Regions from separate parts of the Methylobacterium sp. M6A4_1b genome, predicted to be linked through region 2. Evidence: predicted binding sites of a transcription regulator. Region 2 holds the regulator's gene; each other region holds the start of a gene.
What was found. The regulator PhoB, encoded in region 2, activates phosphate uptake and scavenging genes when phosphate is short. The targets are predictions, from matches to a motif close to TGTCATNNANCTGTCAT.
Positions count from the first base shown of each region.

Region 1 (2,889 bases), on a different contig from region 2:
GAGGCAGGCGAGCGCTTCGCGCAGACCGTAGAGAAGCGGCAGAGACGGGGTGTAGGGGAAGTAGCCGGCTGGGTTCTGCTTCTGGTGGTCGGCCCAGTCGAAGTAGACGTGTGCCAGGCGGTCGTTCTGGCCCGACGAGGTCTCGGCGGCCTTGAGGGCCTTCTGGCTGACGCAGATCACACCGAGGCCGGCGGGGAGCATCAGGCCCTTCTGCGAACCGGCGATCGCGCAATCGACCTTCCACTCGTCCATCTTGAACGGCAGCGAGCCGATCGAGGAGACGCCATCCGCGAACAGCAGGGTCGGGTGGCCGGCCGCGTCGATGGCCTTGCGCACGGCACCGACATCGCTGGTGACGCCGGTCGCGGTCTCGTTATGGACCACCATCACGGCCTTGATCTCGTGGTTCTTGTCGGCGCGCAGGGCCTCGCCGATCCGCTCCGGGTTCGCACCCGTACCCCACTCCTCATCCTGCACGATCACTTCGAGGCCGAGGCGCTCGGCCATGTCGATCCAGAGATGGCTGAACTGCCCGAAGCGGGAGGCCAGCACCTTGTCGCCGCGCGACAGCGTATTCGACAGAGCGGATTCCCAGATGCCGGTGCCGGAAGCGGGGAACAGGAAGATGGTGCCGTCCTTCGAGCCGTAGACGGCCTTGGTGTCCTCGAAGAGGGGCTTCGTCAGCGTCGGGAAGTCCACCGAGCGGTGATCCTCGGACTGGACCATCATCGCGCGCATCACGCGATCCGGGATGTTCGTCGGGCCCGGGACGAACAAATGGTTCCGGCCGGGACGTCGCGTTGCCGCCATGATGTTTTCTCCGTTTCTCGAATTGTGGCCGCACGCGCTCCGCGTGCGGCGACATGGATGCGCCAAAGGGTGGAGCGGACCGCGCGGACCATTCCGGATTAATCCCGAACGTTCCTCGCGGCCGCTGGTCAGATGAATCGCGGGACGAACTCGTGCGCGCGCGACGCCTGGACGGATGCCGGACCGATGTCCGTCCGCGCCGAAGGCTGACCTTCGACGCCCGTCGCCGTACGCGCCACCGAATACCTCAAGCCTCTTCTCCATGGGCCGGGTCGCGCTCGATCCGCGCTGACCGCTGAGCCGTTTTCAGCGTCGTCGTCCCCGGGGACGGCACCCTTGGTTCGCCTCGATGGGCTCCGGTCATGCGTCCTCGGACGCGGCCCGGTGGGGCACCTTGAGCAGGACTATGCCCGGCTTCAGGCTGAAAGGAAAACCCGAAATACTTGGTCTGAAGTCAAAATTTTTTTTGTGGAAGAAGAGGTTACGTCGCGTCGCGGGACGAGCGCGGTGTCTGGGGGGCGACGTCATCAAACTGATACGGGAATCCGGTTTGGCTCCTCACATCGGAGGATGTCCGGGAGGCAATCGTGGGCGAAGAGACCGAGGCGACCCGCGTCCGGACGTTGTTCCTGTCGGACATGCATCTTGGGACCAAGGGCTGTCAGGCCGACCTGTTGCTGGAATTTCTGCGCGACTACGATGCGGACGAGATCTACCTCGTCGGCGACATCATCGATGGCTGGCAGCTCAAGTCGGGCTGGTACTGGCCGCAGAGCCACAACGACGTCGTGCAGAAGCTCATGCGCAAGGTGCGCAAGGGTTCGACGCTCGTCTACGTCCCGGGCAATCACGACGAGTTCCTGCGCGACTACATCGGCATGACCTTCGGCGGCATCGAGATCGCCGAACAGCGCCTGCACGAGGCCGCCGACGGAAAGCGCTACCTCGTCATCCACGGCGACCAGTTCGACATGGTGGTGCGCCACGCCAAGTGGCTCGCCTTCCTCGGCGACGGGGCCTACACCTTCGCGCTCTTCATCAACACCTACGTCAACACCGCGCGCCGCCGCCTCGGCCTCGCCTACTGGTCCCTCTCGGCCTGGGCCAAGCTGAAGGTGAAGAACGCCGTCAACTTCATCGGCAAGTTCGAGGAACTTCTCAGCGCCGAAGCCAAGCGGGTCGGCGCCGATGGTGTCATCTGCGGCCACATCCACCACGCGGCAAACCGGCAGATCAACGGGTTGACCTACCTCAATACCGGAGACTGGGTGGAATCCTGCACCGCCATCGTCGAGCATTACGACGGCACCATGGAGGTTCTCCACTATCCGAGCCTGCTGCGGGCGCGCACCGCCCGGTCCGACCTCGTCGGGCACGCGCGGCCCGACGGAGCCCGGGCCGTCGCGTGAGGCTTCTCATCGCCACGGATGCCTGGCACCCGCAGGTCAACGGCGTCGTCCGCTCGCTGGAGAACATGGCGGCGGCCGGGGCGGCCTACGGCTTCGACCCCGTGTTCCTCACCCACCAGGACTTCGCCTCCCTGCCGCTGCCGGGCTATCCCGAGATCCGGCTTGCCTACGCCACCAAGCGCCACGTGGCTCGCCTCTGGGACGACCTGCAGCCGACCCATGTCCACATCTCCACGGAAGGGACGGTCGGCTACGCCACCCGGCGTTACTGCCTCGCCCATCGCCGGCCCTTCACGACGAGCTACCACACCCGCTTCCCGGAATACCTCTCCGCCCGGGCGCCCGTCCCGGAGGCCTGGAGCTATGCCTGGCTGCGGCGCTTCCACGGCGCTGCGAACGGCACGATGGTCTCGACTCCGTCCCTGGAGCGCGATCTCGCCGCGCGTGGTTTCGCAAACCTGATGCGCTGGACGCGCGGCGTCGACACCGACCTGTTCCACCCCCGCGTCGAGGGAACACCGGAGCCGGCCGACCTCGCCGGACTGCCCCGCCCGATCTTCCTGTCGGTCGGCAGGCTGGCGGTCGAAAAGAACCTCGAGGCGTTCCTGCGCCTCGACCTGCCCGGCACCAAGGTCGTCGTCGGTGACGGTCCGGACAGGGCCCGCCTCGC
Region 1 is NZ_JBKEZQ010000002.1:371,643-374,531, forward strand. It holds gene ACLBWX_RS03810 (aminotransferase class V-fold PLP-dependent enzyme) at 1-810, opposite strand, end outside; gene ACLBWX_RS03815 (UDP-2,3-diacylglucosamine diphosphatase) at 1,398-2,219, shown strand; gene ACLBWX_RS03820 (glycosyltransferase family 4 protein) at 2,216-2,889, shown strand, end outside.
Region 1: a site for PhoB is predicted at 1,333-1,349, ahead of ACLBWX_RS03815 (UDP-2,3-diacylglucosamine diphosphatase). Genes of this name have one in related genera too.

Region 2 (2,889 bases):
AGTCGACCCTGCTGCGCACCTTCAACCGGATCTACAGCCTGTATCCGGAGCAGCGCGCGGAGGGCGAGATCCTCCTCGACGGCCAGAACGTCCTCGACTCCAAGGTCGACCTCAACGAGCTGCGCTCGCGCATCGGCATGGTGTTCCAGAAGCCGACCCCGTTCCCGATGTCGATCTACGACAACGTCGCCTTCGGCCTGCGCCTCTACGAGAAGCTGCCCAAGGCCGACCTCGACGTGCGCGTCGAGGAATCCCTGCGCAAGGCCGCCCTCTGGGACGAGGTGAAGGACAAGCTCAAGCAGTCCGGCATGGGCCTCTCGGGCGGCCAGCAGCAGCGCCTCTGCATCGCCCGCACGGTGGCCCAGCGTCCCGAGGTGATCCTGTTCGACGAGCCGACCTCGGCCCTCGACCCGATCTCCACCGGCCGCATCGAGGAGCTGATCGAGCAGCTGCGCTCGGAATTCACCATCGTCATCGTCACGCACAACATGCAGCAGGCGGCGCGCATCTCGCAGTTCACCGCGTTCATGTACCTCGGTGAACTGGTGGAATTCGGCCCGACGACGCGCATCTTCATGAATCCGGAGAAGCGCCAGACGCAGGATTACATCACCGGCCGCTTCGGCTGATCCTCGGCAGGCCGGAACCGACCCGTGCGGGCCGGTCGCGGCCCGCGCCAGACACCATCAGGGCGGGCACCGTGCAGGCGGCCCGATCGAGGAGCACACCCATGCCCGACCACATCGTCAAATCCTACGACACGGACCTCGAAGATCTGCGCCGCTCGATCTCCGAGATGGGCGGCATCGCCGAGAAGATGATGACCGAGGCCGGCGAGGCCCTGGTGCGCCGGGATTCGCCCCTGGCCCAGGCGGTGATCTCCGCCGATACCCGCCTCGACACCCTCCAGCGCGAGATCGAGGAGCGGGCGATCCTGCTCATCGCCCGGCGCCAGCCCCTGGCGATCGACCTGCGCGAGACCGTGACGGCGATCCGCGTGTCGAACGATCTCGAGCGCATCGGGGATCTGGCCAAGAACGTCGCCAAGCGCGTGGTCGCGATCGCCGACCAGATCCAGCCGCAGAAGATCGTCATCGGCGTCCAGCACATGAGCGACCTGGTGCAGGAGCAGCTCAAGGACGTCCTCGACGCCTATGCCAGCCGGGACATCAAGGCGGCGCTGGACGTGTGGGAGCGCGACGACGCCATCGACGCGCTCTACAACTCGCTGTTCCGCGAACTCCTGACCTACATGATGGAGGATCCGCGCAACATCTCGTTCTGCACGCACCTCCTGTTCGTGGCCAAGAACATCGAGCGCATCGGCGACCACACCACCAACATCGCCGAGACGATCCACTACCTCGTCACCGGCGAGAACCTGCTGGCCGAGCGGGAGCGCCCGAAGAACGACGCCTCCAACTACGCCACCGTGGACGTGCCCGGCGCGGCCTGAATCCGTGCCGGTCTGATCGAAAGCGCACGATGAGTACGCGTATCCTGATCGTCGAGGACGAGGAGGCCCTGACCCTCCTCCTCCGCTACAACCTCGAGGCCGAGGGGTTCATCGTCGACTCGGCCGCGCGCGGCGACGAGGCGGACCTGCGCCTGCAGGAGCAGGTCCCCGACCTCGTCCTCCTCGACTGGATGCTGCCGGCCCTGTCGGGCATCGAGCTCTGCCGCCGCATCCGCGCCCGGCGCGAGACCGAGCGGCTGCCGGTGATCATGCTCACCGCCCGCGGCGAGGAGGGCGACCGCATCCGCGGCCTCGGCACGGGGGCGGACGACTACATCGTGAAGCCGTTCTCGGTGCCCGAGCTCCTCGCCCGGGTCCGTGCCCTGCTGCGCCGGGCCAAGCCCGCCCACGTGGCCAACCTGCTGGTGGCCGGCGACATCGAGCTCGACCGGGTCAGCCACCGCATCCGCCGGGAGGGCCGCGAGATCCATCTCGGGCCGACGGAGTTCAAGCTCCTCGAATTCCTGATGCAGAGCCCCGGCCGCGTGTTCTCCCGCGAGCAGCTCCTCGACGGCGTCTGGGGGCACGACGTCTACATCGACGAGCGCACGGTCGACGTCCATGTCGGCCGCCTGCGCAAGGCCCTCAACCGCCCGCGCCAGAGCGACCCGATCCGCACCGTGCGCGGCTCGGGCTATTCCTTCGACGAGATGTTCGAGGCGGAAGCCGAGTAGCTGGGCCGAGTGACCGAAGCGAGCAGCGGAGCCGGATCGCCGGCCCCGAACGGCGCGAGGCCGGTCGGCGCCCGGGTTCGCCCTCAGGCGAACAGCATGGCGTCGGTGGGCAGGTGGACGGTGAAGCCCTTGCCCTCGTCGACCCAGTTCGGGCCGGCGGCGCCGTGGTTGATGCCGTTGGCCTCCTCGGCGCTGCCGGCGAAGTGATGCTGGCCGGTCTGGGTGTTGTAGAAGCGCTCCAGGGTCAGGCCGCCCGCGGCGCTCGCATCCGCGTAGGCCTCGAAGGCCACGCCCTCGTACTTGTAGCTCGGCGCGGTCTTCAGGACCTGGTCGCGCTCGGCGACGCTCGTCGTGAAGAAGTGGGCGTTCGAGACCGTATCGAAGAACCGGAACACGTCGACGGTGTCGGCGCCCTCGGCCGGAGTCGCCCAGGGGGTGCCCTCGTAGGTGAACCACGGCAGCGTCTGCTGGATCTGCAGCTTCTCCGCCGTGCTCGTCGTGTAGAAATGATCGCCCGTATGCGTGTCGTAGAACCGGTACACCGCCGTGACGGCGCTGGTGACCGGGGGGGCGGTGACGGGGGCCGCCGGAATCGCCGCGACCGCCGCCGGGGCGCTCGGGGCGCCGTAGAGGGCCTGGATCCCCGCGACGTCGCCGGCGCCCAGGGCGGTGACGGCCGGATTGAGGATCGCGTTCATC
Region 2 is NZ_JBKEZQ010000001.1:284,256-287,144, reverse strand. It holds gene pstB (phosphate ABC transporter ATP-binding protein PstB) at 1-629, shown strand, start outside; gene phoU (phosphate signaling complex protein PhoU) at 731-1,456, shown strand; gene phoB (phosphate regulon transcriptional regulator PhoB) at 1,486-2,190, shown strand; gene ACLBWX_RS01390 (matrixin family metalloprotease) at 2,274-2,889, opposite strand, start outside.

Region 3 (2,889 bases), on a different contig from region 2:
TCGAAGTTCGGCGCGCACATCAGGACGGTGAAGCGGCGAAAGAAATCCATGCGGAAAAGGCTCCCAGGGGCGTTTGGCGCACCGTTCGCGACGGGACGTGACGCTTCGATGACGATCTTGCGGCGGTCGCGGTGTTTTCAGGCCTCGCGCGGCACGACGGAGAGCCGACTTACGATCAGGCGCGGCGTTTGACGAGCCCAAGGCGGCGGATCACGCCGTAGACCGCCACGGCCGCCACCGCACAGATGACCAGGGCGAGGAACGAGCCGTTCTCGAAATCGCCGAGGAAGAGCCCCTTGGTGTTCATGCCGAACACACCGGTCACCAGGGTCGGCGGCAGGAACAGGGCGGTGAGGATCGAGAGGGTGAAGAGCTGGCGGTTGGTCTCGGCCGCGTTTCGCCCGGCGATCTCGTCCTGCAGCAGGCGGCTGCGCTCGGACAGGACAAGCATGTCGCGGTGAAGCGAGTCGAGGCGCTGGACCACGCGGGCGGCCATGGTCACCACCGCCTCCGGCAGGGCGTCGTCCTCTTCCTCGGTCTCCGCCTCGAGGCGGTGAAAGACCGCGCTGAGGCCGGCGAGTTGACGGTGCTGGCGCACGGCCTGCCGGCGGATCGGCGCCAGGGGCCTGGGATCGTCGGGCTGATCCTCGTCGAGTATCCGGTCCTCGATGGCATCGAGTTCGTCCGAGAAGCGGCGGGCCGAGGCGTCGAGGGCGGCGGCGACCCCGGTGACGAAGATCTCGAGCAGCGCCGCCGGTGTGGCCACGCGCCGCCCGGCCAGCACCGCGTCGCGGGCGGCTTCCGCTGCGGCGGTCGCGTGCCGTCGCCCGCTCACGAGGAGGCGCTCGCCCAGCACGCAGTGCAGGCGCCCGGCCGGTTCATCCCCGATCCGGCCACCGAATTCGCGCTCCCGATCGGCGATCACGAGGCCGAGATCGGCGCCCTCGATCACCACGCGCTGATGCCCGTCGCGGGCGAAGGTGGCGGCGGCGAGAGTGGGCGGGCCGAGCCGCCCGGCGGCGATCAGCCCGTCGAGGCGTGCATCGACGAGGTCGAGATGCAGCCAGAGGAATCCCTCGGCGACGGGCTCGGGCAGGCCGCCAGCCGCCTCCAGCAGGCGCCCGCGCCCCTCGGCGTCGAACGTTATCGCGAAGAGCAGGCACGGTAGGGCGGTGGCGTCGGTAAGGAGGCGCTGCATGCGGGCGGCCCTGTTGCCGGCAAACCGCCGACGGTCGCCGCGCTGGATCGCAAGTGCGGGCGACACTGTCATGACGGTGGCCGGCACGGGAGACGAGGAGGCGACCGCCCGCCTTCTGGTCTCGCGACAAAGCAGGCGACGGGAGCAATGCCGCCGTGGGCGTTCCGTCCGCGGCGCGCAGCAGTGGATGCCGCCACTTCCCCCGCGACAAGCGGCCCGGCATCGGGCTTGCTCCGCGTGAGCCAAAACAGCGGGGCGGCATGGTCGAGAAGCTTTTCCACGCGGGCGCGAGCCTAGCCCTGCTGCTGGCCGTCGCGGTGCTCTTCTCGACGAATCGGCGGGCGATCTCGCCTCGGGTGGTGCTCTCGGCCCTGGCGCTGCAGGTGGCGCTCGGCGCCCTGGTGCTGTTCATCCCGGCGGGCCGCGTGGGCCTGGCCGCGGCGGCCGCCTTCGTCCAGACCGTGCTGAACTACGGCGACCGGGGCACCGCCTTCCTGTTCGGCGGCCTCGTCGAGCCGCGCATGTTCGAACTGTTCGGCGGCAGCGGCTTCATCCTGGCGCTCCGCATCCTGCCGCAGATCCTCTACGTCTCGGCGCTGATCGCGGTGCTCTACCATTTCGGCGTGATGCAGGCGGCGGCGCGGGCCATCGGCGCTGTGCTGCAGCGGGTGATCGGCACGTCGCGGATCGAGACCTTCTCGGCGGTGATCACCATCGCCATCGGCCAGAGCGAGATCGCCATCGCCCTGCGTCCGTTCCTGATGGCCCTGACCTCGGCCGAGCTGTTCGCCGTGATGTCGAGCGGGGCCGCGTCCACGGCGGGCACGATTCTCGCCGGCTACGCGGCCCTCGGCGTACCGATGGAATACCTCCTGGCGGCCAGCGCCATGGCGGTGCCGGGCGGGCTGCTCTTCGCGAAGATCCTCGTGCCGACGACGGAACCGAGCCGGGTCATCTCCACGCGGGTCACCTTCGCGGAGACGCGGGCGGTCAACGTCATCGAGGCGGCGGCCGACGGCACCCAGAAGGGGCTGGCCGTGGCGGTGTCGGTCGGGGCGATGCTGATCGCATTCACGGGCCTGATCGCCCTTCTGAACGGGCTCACGGGCTGGGCCGGGGGTCTCGCCGGCCATCCCGCCCTGAGCCTGGAAGGCATCCTCGGAACGGTGTTCGCGCCCCTGGCCTGGCTGATGGGCGTGCCCTGGGAGCAGGCCGGCCTCGTCGGCGGGGCACTGGGTCAGAAGATCGCCTTCAACGAGTTCCTGGCCTACGCGCAGCTCTCGCCGGTCCTGAAGGGCGGCACCCTGGACCCGCGGACGGCCGCGATCCTGTGCTTCGCGCTCTGCGGCTTCGCCAACCTGACCTCGGTGGCGATCCAGCTCGCAAGCTTGGCGAGCCTCGCGCCGGAGCGCAGGGCGGAGATCGCCCGGTTCGGCCTGCGCGCGATCCTGGCCGGCACCCTGTCCAACCTGACGAGCGCGACGCTCGCCGGGTTGTTCATCGGTGCCTGACGGCTGTGCCGGCCGGAATTGGCGTGGGGAGGCTCATGCGGCGGCGAGCTTCGCCGCCTTGACCTTCGCTGGACCGGCCTTGGTGATGGCCGTGAGCGGCAGCTCGATGTCGATGTCGAGGGTCGACATGTCCTGGCCGCGGTCGAGGCGGATCTGGACCTTGTCGCTGTTGACCTCGAC
Region 3 is NZ_JBKEZQ010000010.1:50,419-53,307, forward strand. It holds gene ACLBWX_RS12055 (Orn/Lys/Arg family decarboxylase) at 1-50, opposite strand, end outside; gene ACLBWX_RS12060 (CorA family divalent cation transporter) at 176-1,198, opposite strand; gene ACLBWX_RS12065 (NupC/NupG family nucleoside CNT transporter) at 1,459-2,709, shown strand; gene minE (cell division topological specificity factor MinE) at 2,743-2,889, opposite strand, start outside.
Region 3: a site for PhoB is predicted at 1,258-1,274, ahead of ACLBWX_RS12060 (CorA family divalent cation transporter). Genes of this name have one in related genera too.